Regions from separate parts of the Sphingopyxis sp. 22461 genome, predicted to be linked through region 4. Evidence: predicted binding sites of a transcription regulator. Region 4 holds the regulator's gene; each other region holds the start of a gene.

Region 1 (5,918 bases), on a different contig from region 4:
CGGGATCGTGCTGTTCGCCATCTTCCTGTCCTATGTCGCGGGCGCCGACGCCAATGTTTCGGCGATGAGCGCGCTGTCGACGCATGGCATTACGCCCGACGCGCCCGAGGCCCCGCTGTGGGTTCAGGCGGTGTGGGGCATCACCGTCGGCTTGGTCGCAATCGTTCTGGTCGCGGGCGGCGGGATCGACGGCATCCGCATGATGTCGGTGCTCGGCGGCTTTCCCGCGCTGTTCGTCATTGTCGGCGCGGCGCTGTCGCTGGCCGTAATGGCGGTACGGGGACGGCACGAAGCCGCCCCCGCCCAATCCTGAGAAAGGGGTCTCAGGACTACCAGATCCGCGTGCGGTCCTCGGGCTTCAGATAATATTTGGCGCCCGCGGCGACGCTGAACGCCTTGTACCACGCATCGACGTTGCGCACAGGTCCAATGATGCGCCAGCGCGCGGGGCTGTGCGGATCGCTCGCGACCTGCTGTTTGATCGCGTCCTCGCGCTGCTTCGTCCGCCAAGCCTGCGCAAAAGCGAGGAAGAAGCGCTGGTCGCCGGTCAGCCCGTCGATCACCGGCGCAGGCTTTCCCCCGAGCGACCGGCGATAGGCGTCATAGGCGACCTCGAGCCCCGCCAGATCGGCGATATTCTCACCCATCGTCAGCTCGGGGTTGATGAACGACCCCGGCGCCGCCTCATAAGTCGCATATTGCGCGCCGAACGCCTTGGCCTGGGCGTCGAAACGCGCCGCATCCTCGGGCGTCCACCAGTCGCGCACCGCGCCCTCGGCGTCGATCTTGCGCCCCTGATCGTCGAAGCCATGCGTGATCTCATGGCCGATGACGGCGCCGATCGCGCCATAGTTGACCGCATCGTCGACGTTCTCGCTAAAGTACGGCGCCTGCAAGATACCCGCCGGGAAGACGATCTTGTTCTCCAGCCCGCCATTATAGGCGTTCACTTCCTGCGGGTTCATCGACCATTTCTTGCGATCGACCGGCTTGTTGAGGTCCGACAGCGCATAGGCATATTCGAACGCCGCGCTGCGCTTCACATTGCCGTACAGGTCGGCGGGATCGATCTTCAGCCCCGAATAGTCGCGCCATTTGTCGGGATAACCGACCATGACGTCCATCTTCGCGAGCTTCGCCAGCGCGGCGTCCTTCGTCGCGGGCGCCATCCAGCTGTTGTTCCGGATGCGGTCGCCCATTGCGAGTTTCAGGTTGGTGACGAGCACCTCCATCTTCGCCTTCGCGCTCGCGGGGAAATATTGCTTCGAATAGGTTTCGCCGACCAGTTCGCCGAGGCTGCCGTCGACCAGCGTCAGCCCGCGTTTCCAGCGCGGACGCAGCTCGCCGACGCCGCTCAGCGCCTTGGTATATTCGAAGCGGCTGTCGACGAACACCTTCGACAGATAGGGCGCGGCATTGTCGGCGACATGGAATTGCTGCCACAGCTTGATCGTGTCGAGCGGGGTCTTGGCATAGAGCGCCGCGATGTCGCGGACCGCGGTCTTTTCGTTGACGATGATGCGTTTCTGCGGCGCGATGCCCGATCCCGCGAACCACGCCTTCCAGTCGAGCCCCGGGGCATAGGCCGCGAGTTCTTCCGCCGACATCGGGTTGTTGATCTTGCCGATGTCGCGGCGGTCGGCGATCGCCCAGCTGACCTTCGCAATCTCGGTTTCGAACGCCATGATCGCATGGGCCGCCTTTTCGGGGTCGGCATTGCCCGCCATCTTCATCGTTCGCGCGATATAGGCGCGGTAGGCGTCGCGCTGAGGCTTGAAGCTGTCGTTCAGATAATAGTCGCGCTCGGGAAGGCCGATCCCCGCCTGCCCCAGCCACAGCACGTTGACGGTTGGGTCGGCGGTGTCCGCGTAAGGCCCGCCGCTGACGATCGTCGAACCGAACGTCCCCTGCGTGCCGCCCATGAAGCGCGCCATCTCGCTCTTGTCCTTGATCGCCGCGACTGCGGCGATGTCGGCGAGCAGCGGCCTGGCGGCGAGCGCCTCGACGCGCGCCTCGTCCATGAAGCTCTGATACAGGCCGCCGACCTGGCTCGCCGCGGGCGCGCCCGCAACGACCGCGCGGAGCTGACGCTGGGTCAGGTTATAGACATCATAGTCCACCCCCGCCGACGCCTGATCCGACGGGATTTCGGTGCGCGCGAACCAGCCGCCATTGGCGTAGCGATCGAAATCGTCGCCGGGCTTCACCGACGGATCGCGCGCGTCGAGGTCGACACCCCATTTGCCGAAGGTCAGCGCCTTCAGCGATCCCGCCGACGAAGCGTCACCCTCGTCGGCCGCCGCAACCAATAGCGTTGCATTGACGCCCACTTCGCTCGCCACCGCCGGTACAGCGGCCTGCGCAGCTACCATCGCCATTCCCGCGGCGCCCCAAAAAAAGCTCTTCATTTCCCCAGTCTCCCGATTGCCTGCGCCGTCGGGTCGAGACGGCGCACATGGTCATTCTTGTCCGCCTGTGACGCCAAGCGGTCAAGCAAGCGACACGACGCTTGGTCGAAGCCTTTGGGATGTTGGTGGAAAGGCTGGTCAGCGCACGCGCATTGCGGTGCGGCTCTTGCCGCCCTATCTATCGTGCAACCGCGCAAAACCGCACTTGCGCCTTTAGAACAAATCTGGAACAAACCCTCCCCATGAGTCTCACCCATATTTCCGTACGCGGCGCGCGCGAGCATAATCTCAAGGGCGTCGACGTCGACCTGCCGCGCGACGCGCTGATCGTCATCACCGGTCTGTCGGGCAGCGGCAAATCGTCGCTCGCTTTCGACACCATCTATGCCGAGGGCCAGCGGCGCTATGTCGAGAGCCTGTCGGCGTACGCGCGCCAGTTCCTCGAGATGATGCAAAAGCCCGACGTCGAGCATATCGACGGGCTGTCGCCGGCGATCAGCATCGAGCAGAAGACGACGAGCCGGAACCCGCGATCGACCGTCGCAACGGTGACCGAAATCTACGATTATATGCGCCTGCTGTGGGCGCGCGTCGGCATCCCCTATTCGCCGGCGACCGGCGAGCCGATTTCGGCACAGACCGTCACCGACATGGTCGACCGCGTGATGGCGCTGCCCGAAGGAACGCGCGCCTATCTGCTCGCCCCCGTCGTGCGCGGGCGCAAGGGCGAGTATAAGAAGGAACTCGCTCAGTGGCAGAAGGACGGCTTCACGCGCGTCCGCATCGACGGCGAATTCTACGAAATCGGCGAGGCGCCGGCGCTAGACAAGAAATACAAGCATGACATCGAAGTCGTCGTCGACCGTATCGCGGTGCGCGAGGGCCTCGGCACGCGGCTCGCCGACAGTTTCGAGACCGCGCTGAAGCTCGCCGAGGGGCTCGCCTATGTCGATCTCGCCGACGGCCCGGTTCCGGGGCGCGAGGAAGAAGACACCGGCGGCGCGATGAAGGGCGCGGGCATTCCCGCGAACCGCCTGATCTTCTCGGAGAAATTCGCCTGCCCCGTGTCGGGCTTCACGATCGCCGAGATCGAACCGCGGCTGTTCAGCTTCAACGCTCCGCAGGGCGCGTGCCCCGCGTGCGACGGGCTCGGCGAGCGGCAGGAGTTCGATCCCGATCTCGTCGTCCCGAACCATGCGCTGAGCCTGAAAAAGGGCGCGGTGGTGCCGTGGGCCAAATCGAACCCGCCCTCGCCTTATTATATGCAAGTGCTCGAAAGCCTCGGCAAAGCCTATGGCTTCGACCTGACGACGCCGTGGCAGGACCTGCCCGGCGAGGTGCAACTGATCATCCTCTATGGCAGCGGCGGCAAACCCGTCGAGCTGACTTTCAAGGACGGCAAGCGCACCTACACGACGCATAAGGCGTTCGAGGGCGTCATCGGCAACCTCAACCGCCGCCTGCTCCAGACCGAAAGCGCGTGGATGCGCGAGGAGCTGAGCAAATATCAAGCGCCGCATCCGTGCGAGACGTGCCACGGCGCGCGCCTGCGCCCCGAACCGCTCGCGGTGAAGATCGCGGGCGAAGACATCAGCATGTCGGCGCAGCGCTCGGTCGCCGACGCGCTCGGCTGGTTCAGCACGCTCGACGAAAAGCTGAACGACACGCAGAAACAGATTGCCAAGGCGATCCTGAAAGAGATCAACGAGCGGCTCGGCTTCCTCAACAATGTCGGGCTCGATTACCTCAACCTCAACCGCACCTCAGGCACGCTCAGCGGCGGCGAGAGCCAGCGCATCCGCCTCGCCTCGCAGATCGGTTCGGGGCTGTCGGGCGTGCTCTACGTCCTCGACGAGCCGAGCATCGGCCTCCACCAGCGCGACAACGACCGCCTGCTCGCGACGCTCAAGCGCCTCCGCGACCTCGGCAATACGGTGATCGTCGTCGAGCATGACGAGGATGCGATCCGCCACGCCGACTATGTCGTCGACATGGGCCCCGGCGCGGGGCTGCACGGCGGCGAGATCGTCGCCGAGGGCACGCTGGAACAGGTGCTCGCGAACACCAAGAGCCTCACCGCCGCCTATCTCACCGGCGCGAAGCGGATCGAAGTGCCCAAGCATCGCCGCAAGGGCAATGGCTTCGACCTCGTGCTCAAGGGCGCGCGCGCGAACAACCTCCAGAATGTCACCGCAAAAATCCCGCTCGGCACCTTCACCTGCGTCACCGGCCTGTCGGGCAGCGGCAAGTCGAGCCTGATCATCGACACGCTCTATGCCAGCGCCGCGCGCGTGCTCAACGGCGCGCGGATGATCGCGGGGCCGCACGACAGCCTGAAGGGGCTGGAGCATTGCGACAAGGTGATCGACATCGACCAGTCGCCGATCGGCCGCACCCCGCGCTCGAACCCCGCGACATATACCGGCGCCTTCACGATCATCCGCGACTGGTTCGCAGGGTTGCCTGAAAGCCAGGCGCGCGGCTACAAGCCCGGGCGCTTCAGCTTCAACGTCAAGGGCGGGCGCTGCGAGACCTGCACCGGCGACGGGCTGATCAAGATCGAGATGCACTTCCTGCCCGACGTCTATGTGACGTGCGAGACGTGCCACGGCAAACGCTACAACCGCGAAACGCTCGAGGTGAAGTTCAAGGGCCACAGCATCGCCGACGTGCTCGACATGACGGTCGAGGATGCAGCCGAATTCTTCAAGGCGGTGCCGTCGATCCGCGAAAAGATGGCGATGCTCGTCCGCGTGGGCCTGGGCTATATCAAGGTCGGGCAACAGGCGACGACGCTGTCGGGGGGCGAGGCGCAGCGCGTCAAGCTCGCCAAGGAATTGTCGCGCCGCTCGACCGGACAGACGCTCTACATCCTCGACGAACCGACCACCGGCCTCCATTTCGAGGATGTCCGCAAATTGCTCGAAGTGCTCCAGGCGCTCGTCGATCAGGGCAACAGCGTGATCGTGATCGAGCATAATCTCGACGTCATCAAAACCGCCGACTATATCCTCGACCTCGGCCCCGAAGGCGGGGTCAAGGGCGGCGAAATCGTCGCCGCGGGCACGCCCGAACAAGTGGTGAAGGAGAAGCGCAGCTTCACCGGCCAGTATCTGGCGCCGTTACTGAAGTAATTGCCGTACTCCTACTGGATTGACAGGGCACTGACAGCCCTGCAAGTAATCCTTGGCCGCACTCTGCGGCTTGGGGGAAAATGGATGAATTACCTGAGGGGCGCGGCCGCTTTTGCGGCCTCTTTTACCATGCTTTCGATTTCGGTTCAGGCGCAGGAAGCCGCGGCACCGGCCGTGACGGCCGAGCCCGCCGCCGTCGCCGAACCTGCCGCCACGCCGGCTGCGGTTCCGGCGGTTGTCGCCGCACCCGCGCTCGCCGTCGCGGCGCCGGCGCCCGGCCTGATGCTGCCGTCCTATACCGAAGTGATCCTGACGCCCGACGCCGAGGCGAACAGCAAGAAGTTGCGCGAGGGGCACACGATCTCGATGCACACCG
Region 2 (5,918 bases), on a different contig from region 4:
CTTTCAAAGACCTCGCGAATAACCCCGTCGACCCCCGCCCCGTCGATCGCGAGCAACTGGCGGCGGTCAAAGACGCGCATCAGCACCTTCGCATTCGGAAAGGCGTCGACGATCGGCTTCAACGCCGCGGCATCGACCGAGGCATCGTCGATGCAGAAGATGATCAGCCGCGCCTCGTCGGCGCCCGCACGGCGGAGCAGGTCGACGCGCAGCCCGTCGCCGAAATAGACCTTGGTATCGAAGCGGCTCGACAGCTCGATCTGGCTCGGTTTCTTGTCGATCAGCGTCACCGAACAGGCGACGCCGTGCAGCATCTGCGACACGATCTGCCCGAACCGTCCATAGCCGACGACGATCGCCGACCCGCGCGGCGCGCCCGCCGGATCATCGAGGTCGGCGGGCTCAGCGGCAGGCGAAAATTCGAGGTTGCGCGCGAACAGCATCAGGAACGGCGTCGTCACCATCGACAGCGTCACCACCGCGCTGAACAGGCTCGCCGCTGCGGGATCGATCAGCAGCGCGTCGGCCGCCTGCGCGAACAGCAGGAAGCCGAACTCGCCGCCCTGGCTGAGGAGCAGGCCGAGCCCCAGCGCCACCGGCCACGGCTTGCCGAACAACTTCACGATTAGCGTGAGGACGATGACCTTCACCGCCACGAGGCCGAGCGCGAGCGAGAGGACAAGCAACGGCCGCTCGATCACCGCCCCGACGTCGAGCACCATGCCGACCGCAAGGAAGAAGAGGCCAAGCAGGATCAGGCGGAACGGTTCGACATCCGATTCGATCTCGTGCCGATAGGGCGAGTCGGCGAGCATCACCCCGGCTATGAACGCACCGAGCGCAGTCGACAGGTGCAGGCTGTGCATCAGCGCGGCGCTCGCAAGGATGGTGAGCAGCCCGACGACGACGAACAGCTCGCGCTCGCCATACCTCCCGATGATGCGGAGCAGCGGATTGACGACGAAGCGGCCGGCGAGAACGAGCACGACGATCGCCCACAAGGTGAAAAACGCCATCTGCCACCCCGGCGGCGCCGACGGATCGGCGGGCGCGCGCGACAGCACCGCGACGATCGTGATCATCGGCACGAGCGCCAGATCCTGGAACAGCAGGATCGAGAAGGCTTTCTCGCCAAAGGGCGAGTTGATCCGCCCCGAGCTTTTGAGTCCCGGAAGCACCTGCGCGGTCGATGACAGCGCGAGCGGCAGGCCGAGCGCGAGCGAGGCCGCGGGGCTGAACCCCAAGGTCAGATGGATGAGCCCGGTGAGCACGAGCCCCGTCACGACGACCTGTGCCAGGCCAAGCCCGAAGATCGCGCGGCGCATGTCCCAGAGCCGGCGCGGCGACAGTTCGAGCCCGACGAGGAAGAGCAGGAAGGCGATGCCAAGCTCGGCAAAGGCGAGCTTCGATTCGCCGCCGCCGACGAGCCCGAGCCCGTGCGGCCCGACGATCGCCCCCGCGATCAGATAGCCGAGCACCGCGCCGAGCCCGAGCCGGCGAAAGATCAGCACGAACAAGGTCGCGACGCCGAGGAGGATCGCGCCTTCGACCAGTGCAGTATCGGTCGCGGTTTCGGCCACCTTTCCGGCCGCTTCCGAGGCGGCCGCGGTGAGCGCGAGCAACGTCATGCCGCCGCCGCCCGCTCCTCAAGCGCCGCAATCGCAGCGTCGAACGGCAGCAAGATCGCGCCGTGGCGCGCCGGATAGCCCTGCGCCGCCGCGAGCAGGTCGAACCCCGGCCAGTCGGGCTGGGCGTCCGCGCCCGCGAACCAGCTGGCGATCCCGTCGCGCGCGGCGCGCAGTTCGACGAGGCCGAGCCCCGGTGCGTGGCGCGCGAGCAATGCCGCCGATGCCTGACCCAGCGCGCACGCTTCGACATGCATGCCGACGCGTGTCACCCGACCCGCTTCGTCGGTATCGAGATCGAGGATGATCGCGCTGCCGCACAGCGGAGCGCGCTTGCTCACGCGGTGGCGCGCATCGGCGATCGGCAGATATTCCGCGGTCGCAACCGCGAGCGCCAATATGTCGCGATTATAGAGCGGCGCGCTCATGGCTTGTCGGCCCCGGCTGCTTCGGCTTCGCGCGCCTCGGCGCGGCGCTCGGCGATCACCTTGCTCATTGCAGTGCTCGTTGCATTGAGCGCCGGATAGGAGCGGCTGTCGGTCATCCACGCGGGGCGCTGCATGACGCCATAACCGATATCATAGAGCAAAGTGAGGAGCATGAAGCCGATCGAGGCGATCAACAGGCCCTTCACCGCACCGAAACCCGCGCCCAATCCACGGTCGAACCCGCCGACCAGCGACGCGCGGCTGCGCTGCCCCATCGCGCGCGATCCCCATTTGGCGAGCGCGAACACCCCGCCGAAGAGAAGCACGAAGGCGAGCGCCGCCGCGCCGCCCTCGGTCCCGACCCAGCCCGCGAGCAGGTCGGTCACAAGCGGGTGAAAGAAACGCACCGCCGCGATCGCGAGGATCCACGCGAGCAGCGTCGTCACCTCCTGCACAAGGCCGCGCGAAAAACCGAGCACCGCGCCGCCGCCAACCAGCACCAGCACGACGATATCCAGAGCCGTCAGACTTCCCATAGGCCGGTCGCTAGTCGCGCCCGAGCATCAGGTCAACGAGTTCGCCGAGGCGTTCGAAACCCGTGACCGAAATCCCGCCGACCTCCTTCATGCCCTTGGGACCCCAGCCGCGCGAAAAACCGAGCTTTGCCGCTTCACGCAGCCGCAGCCCGTCGTGCGAAACCTGCCGTACCTCGCCCGACAGCGACAGCTCGCCGAATACGATTGCGTCGGCGGGCACCGGCCGCTCGCTGAACGCCGAGATCAGCGCCGCCGCGACCGCCAGATCGGCGGCGGGATCGGTGAGCCGATAGCCGCCCGCGATGTTGAGATAGACTTCGGCGGCGCCCATCTGGAGCCCGCAGCGCGCCTCCAGCACCGCGAGCACCATGGCGAGCCGGCCGCTGTCCCAGCCGACGACGGCGCGGCGCGGCGTCGCCCCGCTCGCCAGCCGCACGGTCAGCGCCTGCACCTCGACGAGCACCGGGCGCGTGCCCTCGAGCGCCGGAAACACCACCGATCCCGGCACATCGCGGCTGCGGTCGGTCAGGAACAGGCTCGACGGGTTGCTGACTTCGCCCAGCCCTTCCTCGCCCATCGCGAACACCCCGATCTCGTCGGTCCCGCCGAAGCGGTTTTTCACCGCGCGCAGGATGCGATATTGATGGCTGCGCTCGCCCTCGAACGCCAGCACCGTGTCGACCATATGCTCGAGCACGCGCGGCCCCGCGATCGTCCCGTCCTTGGTGACATGGCCGACGAGCACGATCGCGGCATCGCTGTCCTTGGCGTAGCGGATCAGTTCCTGCGCGCTCGCGCGCACCTGGCTCACCGTCCCCGGCGCGCTGTCGATCAGGTCGCTATGCATCGTCTGGATCGAATCGATCACGACGAAATCGGCGGTCTGCTTGTCGAGCGTCGCAAGGATGTCGCGCACCGATGTCGCGCTGGCGAGCGCCACCGGCGCATCGCCGAGTCCGAGCCGCTGCGCGCGCAGCCGCACCTGCGCCGCGGCTTCCTCGCCGCTGATATAGACGACCGACTTGCCCGCCTTCGCGAGCCGCCCCGCCGCCTGCAGCAGCAGCGTCGACTTGCCGATCCCCGGATCGCCGCCGATCAGCGTCGCCGACCCCGCGACGAAACCGCCGCCGAGCGCGCGGTCGAATTCGGCAATCCCGCACAGCATGCGCTCGGGTATCTTGCTCTCGGCATCGAGCGTTTCGAGCGCGAGCGTCCGCCCGCCGCGGCTGAGGTCGTGCTTGGCCGAAAACACCGTTTCGCCAGCCTCCTCGATCAGCGTGTTCCACTCGCCGCAATCGGCGCATTGTCCCTGCCAGCGATAGGTTGCGGAGCCGCAATTCTGGCAGACATATTGACGTTTCGCTTTGGCCATGCGGCTCGCATAATCGGAACAAAGATGGAACGCTAGCCCTTTCCCAAACTCGTAGCGACGGTTCATTTTGTGCGCGCGTTGCTCTAGGGGAGCAGCAACACCCGAATCACCTTCCCACAGGAAAGCCCCGCGCCATGAAATTCTTCGCCGACACCGCCGAAATCGCCGATATCCAGGAGCTCGCCGCAACCGGCCTGCTCGACGGCGTCACCACCAACCCCTCGCTGATCGCCAAGTCGGGCCGCGACTTCAAGGAAGTCACGAAGGAAATCTGCGCGCTGACCACCGGCCCCGTGTCGGCCGAAGTCGTCGCGCTCGACCATGCAACGATGATGAAAGAGGCCGAGATTCTTCGCAAGATCGCGCCGAACGTCTGCATCAAGGTGCCGCTGACGATCGACGGCCTCAAGACGTGCAAGGCGCTGACCGGCGATGGCACGATGGTCAATGTCACGCTCTGCTTCTCGGCGGCGCAGGCGCTGCTCGCCGCCAAGGCCGGCGCGACCTTCGTCTCGCCCTTTGTCGGCCGTCACGACGACAATGGCTTCGACGGGATGCAGCTCATCTCCGACATCCGGCTGATCTACGACAATTACGGCTATGAAACCGAGATCCTCGTCGCGAGCGTGCGCCACGGCATCCATGTGCTCGAAGCCGCCAAGATCGGCGCCGACGTGATGACCGCGCCGCCCTCGGTGATCAAGGGGCTGTTCAAGCATATCCTGACCGAAAAGGGCATCGAAGGCTTCCTCGCCGACTGGGCGAAGACCGGGCAGTCGATCTGAGACACGCCTCACTCTCTTAGCAGTTGACGTAAACGTTAAGTCATCGCGATACTCCCCCGAAAGGGAGAGATTCGCGATGACCGACACCACCATCCTCACCGAACGCCGCGGCCACATATTGATCGTCACGATCAACCGGCCCGAGGCGCGCAACGCGGTCAACGCCGCGGTCCATATCGGCATCGGCACCGCGCTTGAAACCGCCGAAGCCGATCCCGAAATCCGCGCCGTCGTCATCACCGGCGCGGGCGACAAGAGCTTCTGCGCGGGCGCCGACCTGGTCGCACTCTCGCGCGGCGAAAGCCTCTATCCCGACGATCCGGCGCAGCAGGCGTGGGGCTTTGCCGGCATGGTGTCGCACCCGATCTCGAAACCGATCATCGCCGCGGTCAATGGCTTCGCGTTCGGCGGCGGCTGCGAGATCGCGCTGATGAGCGACATCATTATCGCCGCCGACCATGCGCAATTCGGCCTGCCCGAGGTCAAGGTCGGGCTGTTCGCCGCCGCCGGTGGGGCCTTCCGGCTTGCGCAGCAGCTGCCGCGCAAGCTCGCGATGGAATATATGCTGACCGGCGATCCGATCCCCGCTGCACGCGCCGCCGAGTTCGGGCTGGTCAATCATGTCGTTCCGCTCACCGATCTGCTCCCGACCGCGATCGCGCTCGCCGAGAAGATCGCGGGCAATGCGCCGCTCTCGGTGCAGGCGTCGAAGCGCGTCGCACTCGGCATCGAAGAAGGCCGCATCGCCGCCGACGCGCCGTTCTGGGAGCATAACACGCGCGAACGCGGCGTGCTGATGCGCAGCGAAGACGCGCGCGAGGGGCCGCTGGCCTTTGCGCAGAAGCGCAAGCCCGAGTGGAAGGCGCGCTGACATGGCGATGACCGACCCCGAGCGCATTCCCGTCATCATCGGGGTCGGACAGGTCAACGATCGGCCCGAGGACCCCGACTTGGGCCTCGACTCGCTCGGGTTGATGATCGCAGCGCTGAAGATTGCCAATGCCGATGCCGGCGGCGGCTTGCTGACCGACTTGGACAGCCTTGCGATCGTCGACCAGATCAGCTTCCACAGCCTCGGCAAGCTTCCCGAACCGCTCGCCGCCGCGATCGGCGCAACGCCCGCGATCAACTATCAGTCGGCGGCTCCGCACGGCGACACGCCCGTTCGCCTG
Region 3 (5,918 bases), on a different contig from region 4:
TCTGTTTTTCGGTCATTTGGTTGGCCTTGTTTTATCTGGGTCGCTGCGGGGTTTGGCGTTTGTGGCCCTCCCCGCTGCGACTAGGGAGCAAGCTCCCAAGTCTCGCTGCCCCTCCCGCAGGCGGGAGGGGTTTTCAGGAAGACATTATTCGGCGGCGATGCCGGCTTGTTTGAACATGTCTTCGCCGTCGCTTTCGGCGTCGTTGACCGGGCTCGCGTCTTCGCTGTTCTTCGCCTTCTTGCGGCTGTCGAAGCTGGTCCAGACGCTGTTCCAGTCGCCGCGCGTCGCGCCCTTGCTGTATTCGGTCGCGCGCGTTTCGAAGAAGTTGGCGTGCTCGACGCCGTTGAGCAGCGGGGCGAGCCAGGGGAGCGGGTGTTCGTCGATCATGTAGATCGGCTGGAACCCGAGCTGTCCGAGGCGCCAGTCGGCGATGTAGCGGATGTAGCGCTTGATCTCCTTCGGCGTCATGCCGGGGACGGGGCCCTGTTCGAACGCCAGGTCGATGAATGCATCCTCGAGCCGCACCGTCTTCTGGCAGGTGTCGATGATGTCTTCCTTCACCGCCTTGGTCAGACAGCCGCGTTCCTTGGTGAAGGTGTGGAACAGCTTGATGATGCCTTCGCAGTGGAGGCTTTCGTCGCGGATCGACCAGCTGACGATCTGGCCCATGCCCTTCATCTTGTTGAAGCGCGGGAAGTTCATCAGCATCGCGAAGCTGGCGAAGAGCTGGAGCCCTTCGGTAAAGCCGCCGAACATCGCGAGCGTGCGCGCAATGTCCTCGTCATTGTCGACGCCGAACTGCTGCATATAGTCGTGCTTGGCGCGCATCTCGTCATATTCGAGGAACATGCCATATTCGCTTTCGGGCATGCCGATTGTGTCGAGCAGGTGCGAGTAAGCCGCGATGTGCACGGTTTCCATGTTGCTGAATGCTGTCAGCATCATCTTGATTTCGGTCGGCTTGAACACGCGGCCATATTTGTCGTGGTAGCAATCCTGCACCTCGATATCGGCCTGCGTGAAGAAGCGGAAAATCTGCGTGAGCAGGTTGCGTTCGTGGTCCGAAATCTTCTGCGCCCAGTCGCGGCAATCCTCGCCCAGCGGCACTTCCTCGGGAACCCAGTGGATCTGCTGCTGGCGCTTCCAGAAATCGAACGCCCAGGGATATTCGAAGGGCTTGTAGGTGTTGCGGGCTTCTAACAACGGCATGGCGGGCTTCCTCGGTCTTTTGCTTCGTCATCCCCGCGAAAGCGGGGACCCAGTGTTGCGTGACCCCGCCCTGGGTTCCCGCTTTCGCGGGAATGACAGGAAGGGGGAGTGCCGTCTTATTGGCAGGCCAGGCACTCGTCGTAGTCGGTGCTCTCCAACTGATACACGGGCGCCTCGGCGGTGTTGTCGGCTTCGACCCCGCCCGCGAAACCGGCGCGCTGCACCGACTTGGACCGCAGGTAATAGAGCGATTTGATGCCGAGTTCCCACGCGCGATAGTGGAGCATCAGCAGATCCCATTTCTCGACGTCCGCCGGGATGAAGAGGTTCAGCGACGCCGCCTGGTCGATATAGGGCGTACGATCGGCGGCGAGTTCGAGCAGCCAGCGCTGGTCGATCTCGAAGCTCGTCTTGTAGCAGTCCTTCTCGTCCTGCGTCAGGAAGTCGAGGTGCTGGACGCTGCCGCCCTTTTCGAGGATCGAGTTCCACACATTGTCGCTGTTCTTCGCCTTGTCGACGAGCAGGGCTTCCAAGTGCGGGTTGCGGATCGAGAAGCTGCCCGACAGCGTCTTGTGCGTGTAGATGTTCGCCGGGATCGGCTCGATGCACGCGCTGGTGCCGCCGCAGATGATGCTGATCGACGCGGTCGGCGCGATCGCCATCTTGCAGCTGAAGCGCTCCATCACGCCCTGATCGGCGGCGTCGGGGCAGGGGCCGCGTTCCTTGGCGAGCAGCATCGACGCCTGATCGACCTGCGCGCGGATATGCTTGAAGACGCGGAGGTTCGACGACTTCGCCATCGCACCCTCGAACGGCAGGCCGCGTGCCTGGAGGAAGCTGTGGAAGCCCATCACGCCGAGGCCGACCGAGCGTTCGCGGCTCGCGCTATATTTGGCGCGCGCCATTTCGGGCGGGGCGCGGTCGATATAGTCCTGGAGGACATTATCGAGCATGCGCATCACATCCTCGATGAAGACCTTGTCGCCGTTCCACTCGTCCCAGGTTTCGAGGTTCAAGGACGAGAGGCAGCAGACCGCGGTGCGATCGTTGCCGAGATGGTCGCGGCCCGTCGGCAGCGTGATTTCGCTGCAGAGGTTCGAGGTGGTGACCTTGAGGCCGAGGTCGCGATGATGCTTGGGCATCATGCGGTTCACCTGATCGATGAAGATGATGTAGGGCTCGCCGGTCGCGAGGCGCGTTTCGACGAGCTTCTGGAACAGCGAGCGCGCGTCGACGGTGCCGCGGACGCTCTGGTCCTTCGGGCTGCGCAGGTTGAATTCGGCGCCGTCGCGGACGGCCTCCATGAACTCGTCGGTGATGAGCACACCGTGGTGGAGATTGAGCGCCTTGCGGTTGAAGTCGCCCGAGGGTTTGCGGACCTCGAGGAACTCCTCGATCTCGGGGTGCGAGACGTCGAGGTAGCAGGCGGCCGAGCCGCGGCGGAGGCTGCCCTGCGAGATCGCGAGGGTGAGCGAGTCCATCACGCGGACGAAAGGAATGATGCCGCTGGTCTTGCCGTTGAGGCCGACGGGTTCGCCGATGCCGCGCACCGCGCCCCAATAGGTGCCGATGCCGCCGCCGCGGCTCGCGAGCCAGACATTCTCGTTCCACGTGCCGACGATGCCTTCGAGGCTGTCGTCGACCGAGTTCAGATAGCAGCTGATCGGCAGGCCGCGGCCGGTGCCGCCGTTCGAGAGAACGGGGGTCGCGGGCATGAACCACAGCTTCGAGATATAGTCGTACAGGCGCTGCGCGTGGTCCTGATCATCGGCATAGGCGTCGGCGACGCGCGCGAAGAGATCCTGGTACGATTCGCCGGGCAGCAGGTAACGATCCTCGAGCGTTTCCTTGCCGAAGTCGGTGAGCAGCGCGTCGCGGCTGCGGTCGGTCACGACCTCGAATCGGCGCGCGTGGACCTTGGGCTCGCTGCTGTCGTTGAGCTTTGCCGCGGGCGCCGCATCGGGAGCCGATTCACCCGTCGATTCGGGTGCCACGGGGGCTTCATTCTTCGTCAGTTCCGCCGTCGCCACGTCGCTCGTCTCCACCCGTTCCGTTTCCCGAAAATCCATCTTATTCGCCCCCGATTTGAACGCGCAACTGGTGCGCTTTGTTCCTGTCTTGTTCGACTCAGGGCGAAGCCCCGGTCTTAGCATCTAAACCTGTCCCCGTGGGCACTTTTTTTGGGCGCAGGGAGGGTTTTCCCGTGTCCATATGGGATGGACGACGGAAATCCGCCAGTTGCAGCCGAATACTATTTCTTGGGGTGCCCCCGTGTGTGACCCACCACCTATAGTGCCACGTCGGCGCCGCGATGCAAGACGCTAAATGACAGATTGGGGACTCAATTCGTCGATAATTTGATTCGTCTCGTCGCGGCAGATGCACGAGCGCGAGGCGCCGCGCCAGCCTTTCCGCGGGTTTGCGGAGCGATTGGCGTCGCCGGATCAAAAAGCGGAATTTTTTGAATGGGAAGACCGGAGCGAAAGGCGACGCCGGTAACGCCCTTCCGGTGCGGATCACCGCACCGGCAAGCGGTCATTCCGCGGCGGCCGTCATGCGGGTTTTGGACAAAAAGAAAGGGCCCCGGCGATGCCGGAGCCCCTCCTGAAACCTAATTCTGCTTAGGCCTGACCGCCAGCACTGTCCGTACCGGTGCCGCCCAGGAATTGCCAAAACCAACCCATGATAAATCTCCTGTTCGCACTGCCCACGAGGAACAGTTAACGGAGCATATACCTTAATTAGTAAGGTAAATCGAGTCTTAACTATAAGCATTGCTGCCAGTTTGGCAGCTATGCGGTGCGGTCTTTGGGAGGCGCGGCGAGCGTTGCGGTTAGTTCGGAAAACAGTTGAGGTTTTCCAAGATGATAGCCCTGTCCGACATCGCAGCCGAGGCCGGCGAGAAGCGCCATGGTTTCGGCGTCTTCGATGCCTTCGGCGACCGCGACGGCGCCGAGGCGGTGCGCGAGATCGATCGTCGATTTGACGACTTCGAGGTTCCGCTGCGAATCGCGCATCGTCATCACGAATCGCTTGTCGATCTTGATTTCGTCGGCCTCGATCTCGGTTAGATATTCGAGGTTTGACTGGCCGGTGCCATAATCGTCGATCGACAGGCGGATGCCGGTGCGGCGGAGCTGGGCGAGCGTCTGGCGCGCCTGGCGGCTGTTTTCGATCTGCGCGGTTTCGGTGATCTCGATCGTCAAAACCTCGGGCGGCAGGTGATGTGCGGTGAGCATGACGCGGATCGTGCCGACGAGGTCGCTGTGGTCGAGCAGGCTCGCCGACAAGTTAACCGACATGTTGATCGGAAGCCCGCGTTCGCGCAGCTGCGCGGCCGAGCGGATCGCCTGATCCATCACGAACAAGGTGAGGCGATAGATGTCCTGGCTCTTTTCGGCCTGGACGATGAACTCGTCGGGCGGGATCGGTCCGCGCGTCGGGTGCGTCCAGCGCGCGAGCGCCTCGACCCCGACGAGCTGCCGCGTCGCGATCTGATATTGCGGCTGGAAGGCGACCCAGATGTCGCCGCCGGTCAATGCGTCCTCAAGCTGCGAGTGGAAGCTCAATTGCCAGCCGGCGTCCTCTTTCTGGCGCGAAGTATATTTGGTCCACAGCGAGCGCGTGCGGATCGCGCGCTCGGCGGCGACGAGCGCCGCGGCGAGGCGCTGGGCGTTCGACCCTTCGAACTCGTCGTTGACCCCGAAGGCGATCGCGACGTCGACACGCAGCTCGCCGATCGTCAGCGGCGCGTTGAACAGCGCGGCAAGCCCCGCGAGTTGCCCTTCGATCTGGCTGTGCTGATAATAGGGGACGAGCCAGGCGAAGGTGCCGTCGAGATCGTGGTGCAGCGTCGTGCCCTGCGAGGCGAGCTGGAGGCGGCGTGTGACTTGTTCGACGAGCTTGGCGATACCGTCGCCCGGAATGAAAGCGGCGAGATCCTCGAAATTGACGACCTTCGCCGCGACGACGGTCGCGCTGCCGAACGCTGCTTGCGACCGCAGCGCCTCGAAATTCGGCAGGCCCGAGACCGGATTTTCGCGTTGTGCGGAAGCGCGGCGGCGGGTGCGCGACACGTTGGCGGCGATAGCGGCGATGAAGAAGAGCGCGGCGCCGATCCACGAGGTGACGAGCATGGTGCCGAGGAAGATCTTGCCGCCGATGAGGGTGGCCGTTGTGCCTAGGGCGATCGGAGCGAAGGCGCGTTGAAAGCGGGGGAGCAGCGCCAGTCCGATCGCCGCGACAGCGAATAGCAGCGGGGGAATCCAGCCGATGTCGACGGGATTTCCGCGCTTCAGCGTTTCCGCGGCGATGACGTGAAGGAAGCCGCCGGGAATGCGATTATGCCCCGGCAGATAGAAATAATCCTGAAAGCTGGGCGCGGTCGGGGCAAAGATCACATCCTTGCCAGCCAGTTCACGCGTGCCCACCTTGCCCGAAAGCAGATCAACTGCGCTATACTCCGGGATTGTCCGGGTGTTGTAGCCGAGATCGAGGCGAAAGCTCTTCGGCGTATCGCTATGCCGGCCGGCAATGATCGCGGCAAATGTCGGAAGCAGCCGCCCTTCGGCGCGATAAGCGATCGGAGCGCTCCAGACCTGCCAAAACTCGCTTTCGATGGCGATGCTCGCCATGGGAACATCGCGGCCAAATTGCTTGCTGGGAAAGGTCGTAACTTTTTCGTCGCTGCCGGGGACCTGGCGCGTCGA
Region 4 (5,918 bases):
AACGCGCACGATCGGTATCCTCGACGCGAAGCAGGAATTTCCCGCCATGATGCCGCGCGAACAGCCAGTTGAACAAGGCGGTGCGCGCGCCGCCGATGTGCAGGAAACCGGTCGGCGAGGGCGCAAAACGCGTCACCACGTCGGCGCCGCTTGCCTCGGGATTCGCTTCTGCCACTTTGGTTTGGTTTTCGGTTGCCACCATGGCCTCTTTCACTCAATTTGCCGCCATTCTGGGCGGGGATCGGGGGTGCCCCTAGCATGGCGACAAGGCAGCTTCAAACGCCCATTGCCGCGCGCTGGACAAGTATCTGGCGCGGTGCAGGTAACGCGTTCGAAACGCGGCTGGAAGCCGAGCGCGAGCGGATCGGGCTCTGGCTGCCGGTCGCGCTCGGCGCCGGTATCGCAGCCTGGTTCGCGCTACCCGCGACGGCGCACTGGATCGGGTTGCTGCTCTTGCTCGCGGGCGGCCTGTGCGCGGGCCTGCTGATCGGCTGGCAAAGCCGCCTCGGACGGCTTGTTGTCGTGGGATGCAGCGTGATGGCGGCGGGCGTGCTGCTCATCTGGACACGCGCCGTCTGGGTCGCGGCGCCGGTTCTGGCGGGACCGGTGGTGACCGAATTTTCCGCGATCGTCGAGCGCGCCGAGCCGCTGCCCGCCAAGGGCCAAATTCGCATTCTCGCTCTGCCGCAGAACCGTTCCGACCTGCCGCCGCGCGTGCGATTGACCCTGCGCAGCGAGCAGGCGGCAACCCTTACCGACGGCGAAACGATTGGGGTCAGGGCGCGTCTGATGCCGCCACCGACCGCGAGCCTGCCGGGCGGATATGATTTTGCGCAGCGAGCTTGGTTCGACCGGATCGGGGCCGTCGGGACAGTGCTGGGCGAAGTTTCGCGCGTACCGGCGAAAGGCGCCGTAACCCCGCCGCTGCGAGCGCGGCTTAGCGCGCATATCCACGACCAGATCGACGGATCTCCAGGAGGCATTGCTGCGGCGCTGGTGACAGGCGATCGCGGCGCTATCAGCGAAGCGGACGAGGAGGCGATGCGCCGCAGCGGACTGGCGCATCTTCTGTCGATCAGCGGGTTGCATGTGACCGCCGTGGTCGGTTTTGCGATGTTGCTCACGATGCGGCTCCTCGCGCTCAGCCAGAGGCTCGCACTGGCGGGCTATGTCCTGCCCCTCGCCGCGGCCGCCGGGGCGCTCGCCGGCGGCGGGTATACGTTGCTCGCCGGGGCCGAGGTACCGACCCTGCGCTCGTTCATCGCCGCGCTGCTCGTGCTCATCGCTTTTCTTATGGGCCGTGAGGCGCTGACGCTGCGGCTGGTGGCCGCGGGCGCGTTGATCGTATTGATCTGGCGCCCCGAGTCGCTCGCCGGGCCAAGCTTCCAGCTGAGCTTTGCAGCGGTCACCGCGATCATTGCGCTGCATGAAAGTCGGCCGATGCACGCCTTCCTCGCCCGGCGGGATGAGGCAATGGTGATCCGCTTGGGACGCGGCGTGGCGGGATTGCTCCTTACCGGCCTTGTCGTCGAAATCGCGCTCGCGCCGATCGCGCTGTTCCATTTCCACAAGGCGGGGCTGTACGGCGCGCTCGCCAATGTGGTCGCGATACCGCTGACAACCTTTGTCATCATGCCCGCCGAGGCGCTCGCCTTGCTGTTCGACAGCGTGGGGCTCGGCGCGCCCTTCTGGTGGATTACCGAACAGGCTCTGCTCGCACTGATCGGGTTGGCGCACGGTGTCGCCGATGCGCCGGGTGCGGTCGCCATGATGCCGGGCTTTCCGCGCTGGGGTTTTGCCTTGGCGGTATTCGGAGGGCTTTGGTTGCTGCTTTGGAAGACAGGGTGGCGCCGCATCGGCGCGGTGCCGCTGGCGATCGGCATGGCGGCGCTGCTTGTCCAGCCGCGCCCCGACCTGCTTGTCACCGGCGACGGCCGCCATATCGCCGCCGCGATGCCCGATGGCAGCTATGCGCTGCTCCGCGACAAGGCGGGCGACTATGTGCGCGACAGCATGGCCGAGGCCGCCGGGGTCGATGCTCCGCTCGCCGCCCTTACCGAACTCGATCATGTCGAGTGCAATCGCGATTTCTGCCGCTGGAGCCAAGGCGAGGGCGCTGCGCGGCGCATCATCCTCGCCTCGCGTGGCCGCGACCGGATCGAGGGTGCGGAAATGGCGGCGGCCTGCACAGCCGCCGACGTCGTGATCAGCGACCGCTGGTTACCGCACGAGTGCGCGGGGCGCTGGATGACGATCGATCGCGACAGCCTCGCGACAAGCGGCGGGCTGGCGCTCTATCTGGGCGAAAAGCCCGAAGCCGTCGCCACGCTCAAAGCGGGCGACGGGCATCCTTGGCGCTTGCCGCAGCAGCTTAGTGGTAACGACGAAGCAATCCCGACAGGCGCCCCTGCACGATGACGCGGTCGGCGGGGTAGCGCTGCGGTTCATAGGCAGCGTTCGCCGGGTCGAGGCGGATCATCTGCCCTTCGCGGCGGAAATATTTGAGCGTTGCGTCCTGCCCGTCGACCAGCGCGACGACGATATCGCCCTCGCGCGCGGTGCTGGCTTTCTGGATCAGCGCATAATCGCCGTCGAAAATGCCCGCCTCGACCATCGAGTCGCCCGACACTTCGAGCGCATAATGTTCGCCCGAACCGAGCAGCGCGGCGGGGACGGCGAGATTGTTGTGATCCTCGAACGCCTCGATCGGTACGCCTGCTGCGATCTTGCCGTGCAGCGGAACCTCGATGATGTCGTTGGCCGCGATCGGCTTGAGTGCCGGGGGCGCCTTGCGGAGCGGGATGACATTTTCACGTCCCGGCGTCGTGGCTTTCGCAGCCTCGGGCACCTTGAGCACCTCGAGCGCGCGTGCGCGGTTGGGCAGGCGGCGGAGAAAGCCCCTTTCTTCCAAGGCGCTTATCAGGCGATGTATGCCCGATTTCGACTTCAGGCCCAGCGCCTCCTTCATCTCCTCGAACGAGGGCGAGATGCCGCTCGTGTCGAGACGTTCCTGGATGAAGTGGAGCAGCTCATGCTGCTTTGCGGTCAACATCGGTCGTTCTCCATGATGCCAGTTCCGGACATATTGAGAACGATAGTGGAACAAAGCGGAACTTGTCAAGCGATGACGATATAGTCCGCCATGTCGCCTGCCGCGCGCGCCGCCGCGCCAATGTCGCGGATCAACAAGGCATTGGCCGATGCAAGCGGCAGCGTGAGCCCACTTTCCTGCCCGAAGCGCGGAGTTAGCTGCCCGCCCTCGAGTCGCGCGCGAAGATAGTCGCGGCGCGTCCCACCCTCGGCCAGCGCCGCGGCGAGCGGTGCCCGGTGCACGGCGGGAAAAGGATCGCGCGCGCCGGCAAGGTGGCGGACGAGCGGGAGAAGGAACAATGTCGCGGTGACATAGGCCGACGACGGATTGCCGGGCAAGCCGAGCAGGATCGCATCGCCGATCGTGCCGGCGATCAGCGGTTTGCCCGGGCGCATCGCGATTTTCCAGAAATCGAGCTGGCCGCCGGCGTCTTCGAGCGCGCCGCGGACATGGTCGTGATCGCCGACCGAGGCGCCGCCGACGGTGACGATGACGTCGTGACGTCGCGCCAACTCCTTGAGAATTTTTGCAAGTGTCGCCCGGTCGTCGCGGAGATGGTGCGGCAGGATCGTTTCGGCAACCTCGCCGACGAGCATCGCGGCGAGCATCGCGCCGTTGCTGTCGGGAATCTGGCCGGGGGCGAGCGGGTGTCCCGGCTGGACGAGTTCGTCGCCGGTGGTGAGGATCGCGACGCGCGGACGGCGGCCGACGGCAAGCTGGCCGGCACCGCTCATCGCCGCCGCGGCGATGGCGCCCGGGGTCAGGCGCGTGCCCGCCGGCAGCAGGCAATCGCCCGCGGCGAAATCGGCGGCGCGCGCGCGAATGTGGCGGCCGCGCGTGCCGGGACCATCGCCCTTCAGGGTTAGCCGCGCGCCGTCGCGGGTGACGTCTTCCTGGACGATCACCGTGTCGGCGCCGTCAGGAAGCATCGCGCCGGTGAAAATCCGCATCGCCTCGCCGGCTTTCACAATGCTGTCGGGTGCGGTCCCGGCGGCCGCCTCGCCGATGACCGACCATGGCCCGGGCAGATCGTCGAAACGGATCGCATAGCCGTCCATCGCCGACAGCGGCGCGGAGGGCTGGTCGCGCACAGCGATGACATCGCTTGAAAGATAACGGCCAAGCGATTCGGAAAAGGCGATATTTTCGCTCGCTAGCGGCGCACGCAGCGCGAGCAGCCGGGCTTGCGCTTCCTCGACGGGAAGCAGCCCGCTCATTCGGCGCGCCAGTCGCCCGAGCGCCCGCCGCTCTTTTCGAGCAGGCGGATGTCGCCGAGTATCATCGCGCGGTCGAGCGCCTTTGCCATGTCGTAAAGCGTGAGCAGCGCGACCGACGCCGCGGTGAGCGCTTCCATCTCGACCCCGGTTGGGCCCGTCGTCTGCGCGGTAGCAATGACCGATATGCCGCTGTCTTCCCACGCGAAATCGATGCCGACCTTAGTCAACGCGAGCGGATGGCAAAGCGGGATGAGGTCGGCGGTGCGTTTTGCGGCCATGATCCCGGCGATGCGTGCGGTCGAGAGTACGTCGCCCTTCGGCGCATTGCCGCTGCGGATTGCGTCGAGCGCGGACGGCGACATGGTGATCCGCCCACCGGCGACCGCGCGACGCTGCGTCGCCGGTTTGGCGCCGACATCGACCATCGACGCAGCCCCGCTTTCGTCGAGGTGCGTCGGCCGCGTCACGCCGCGGCGCCCGTGAGCAGCTGGCGCGTTGCCGCCGTGACGTCATCCTGGCGCATCAGGCTTTCGCCAACGAGGAAGGCACGGACACCGCTCTCCGCCAATCTTTCGCAGTCGGCATGGCTCGCGATACCGCTTTCGCCGACGAGCAGGGTGCCCGGCGGGACCAGCTTTGCAAGACGTTCGGTGACGGCGAGGTCGGTTTCGAAGGTGCGGAGATCACGGTTGTTGACGCCGATCAGTCGCGACTGGAGCCGGGCCAGCGCGCGGTCGAGTTCGGCCTCGTCATGCACCTCGACGAGCACGTCCATCCCGCGCTCGATCGCTGCGGCCTCGATCTCGCGCATCGCGCCGTCGTCGAGCGCGGCGACGATGATCAGGATCGCGTCGGCGCCGATCGCGCGCGCTTCGGCGACCTGCCAGGGGTCGACCATAAAATCCTTGCGGAGCGCGGGGAGCGGACAGGCAGCGCGCGCTGCGATCAGATAATCTTCATGCCCCTGAAAATAAGGGGCGTCGGTGAGGACGGAGAGGCACGCCGCCCCACCCGCCGCATACGCGCGCGCATGATTGGCAGGGTCAAAATCCTCCCTTATCAGTCCCTTGGAAGGCGAAGCCTTCTTCACTTCGGCGATCAGGCCGAAGTCGCCCGCATCGATCTTTGCCTGCAATGCGGCGGCGAAACCGCGCACCGGGCCTGCGTCGATTGCATCGAGGTCGGCCAAGGAGCGCGCGGCGCGGCGCTCGGCGACTTCGTCGGCCTTGGTTTCGAGAATTTGGGTGAGCTTGTTCATTTATAGGCGATCCAGCAATTGAGCAGCGCGTTGGCAAGACCTTTGTCGATCGCCTCGGCGGCTTCCTCGACGCCTTCGAGCGGTGTGTCGGCCACGCCCGCGACGATGAGCGCTTCGGCGGCGTTATAAAGCACCGCGTCGCGATAGGCGCCGGGCTCGCCTTCGAGCAGGCGGCGCAGCGCCTTTGCGTTATATTCGGCGTCGCCGCCGCGGATTTCGGCGAGCGAACGCGTCGGAAGCCCCGCATCGGCGGCCACGCTGCGCTGCATGCGCACGCCCTCGGGCAAGACCACTGCGACCTCGTTGCCGCCCGCGAGCGAGAGTTCGTCGAGCCCCTCGTCGCCCGAAATAA

Evidence for each region. Region 4 encodes LexA, which represses DNA repair genes until DNA is damaged. Its sites were predicted from a motif close to GTTCCNCNCTTGTTCT; they were not measured.
Region 1: uvrA (excinuclease ABC subunit UvrA) is a predicted target of LexA. The motif match lies at 2,624-2,639, and genes of this name have one in related genera.
Region 2: radA (DNA repair protein RadA) is a predicted target of LexA. The motif match lies at 3,977-3,992, and genes of this name have one in related genera.
Region 3: ACTJI5_RS13530 (ribonucleoside-diphosphate reductase subunit alpha) is a predicted target of LexA. The motif match lies at 3,319-3,334, and genes of this name have one in related genera.

The regions. Positions count from the first base shown of each region.
Region 1 is NZ_JBQENY010000009.1:2,003-7,920, forward strand. It holds gene ACTJI5_RS15350 (BCCT family transporter) at 1-313, shown strand, start outside; gene ACTJI5_RS15355 (M13 family metallopeptidase) at 330-2,408, opposite strand; gene uvrA (excinuclease ABC subunit UvrA) at 2,651-5,542, shown strand; gene ACTJI5_RS15365 (hypothetical protein) at 5,627-5,918, shown strand, end outside.
Region 2 is NZ_JBQENY010000007.1:284,775-290,692, reverse strand. It holds gene ACTJI5_RS13905 (cation:proton antiporter domain-containing protein) at 1-1,628, opposite strand, end outside; gene ACTJI5_RS13900 (iron-sulfur cluster assembly scaffold protein) at 1,625-2,053, opposite strand; gene ACTJI5_RS13895 (CvpA family protein) at 2,050-2,589, opposite strand; gene radA (DNA repair protein RadA) at 2,600-3,961, opposite strand; gene fsa (fructose-6-phosphate aldolase) at 4,096-4,746, shown strand; gene ACTJI5_RS13880 (enoyl-CoA hydratase-related protein) at 4,823-5,617, shown strand; gene ACTJI5_RS13875 (acetyl-CoA acetyltransferase) at 5,619-5,918, shown strand, end outside.
Region 3 is NZ_JBQENY010000007.1:209,301-215,218, forward strand. It holds gene ACTJI5_RS13520 (hypothetical protein) at 1-16, opposite strand, end outside; gene ACTJI5_RS13525 (ribonucleotide-diphosphate reductase subunit beta) at 145-1,209, opposite strand; gene ACTJI5_RS13530 (ribonucleoside-diphosphate reductase subunit alpha) at 1,326-3,278, opposite strand; gene ACTJI5_RS13535 (EAL domain-containing protein) at 4,002-5,918, opposite strand, start outside.
Region 4 is NZ_JBQENY010000001.1:348,981-354,898, reverse strand. It holds gene gltX (glutamate--tRNA ligase) at 1-202, opposite strand, end outside; gene ACTJI5_RS01685 (ComEC/Rec2 family competence protein) at 259-2,418, shown strand; gene lexA (transcriptional repressor LexA) at 2,372-3,052, opposite strand; gene ACTJI5_RS01675 (molybdopterin molybdotransferase MoeA) at 3,118-4,308, opposite strand; gene moaC (cyclic pyranopterin monophosphate synthase MoaC) at 4,305-4,775, opposite strand; gene trpC (indole-3-glycerol phosphate synthase TrpC) at 4,772-5,566, opposite strand; gene trpD (anthranilate phosphoribosyltransferase) at 5,563-5,918, opposite strand, start outside.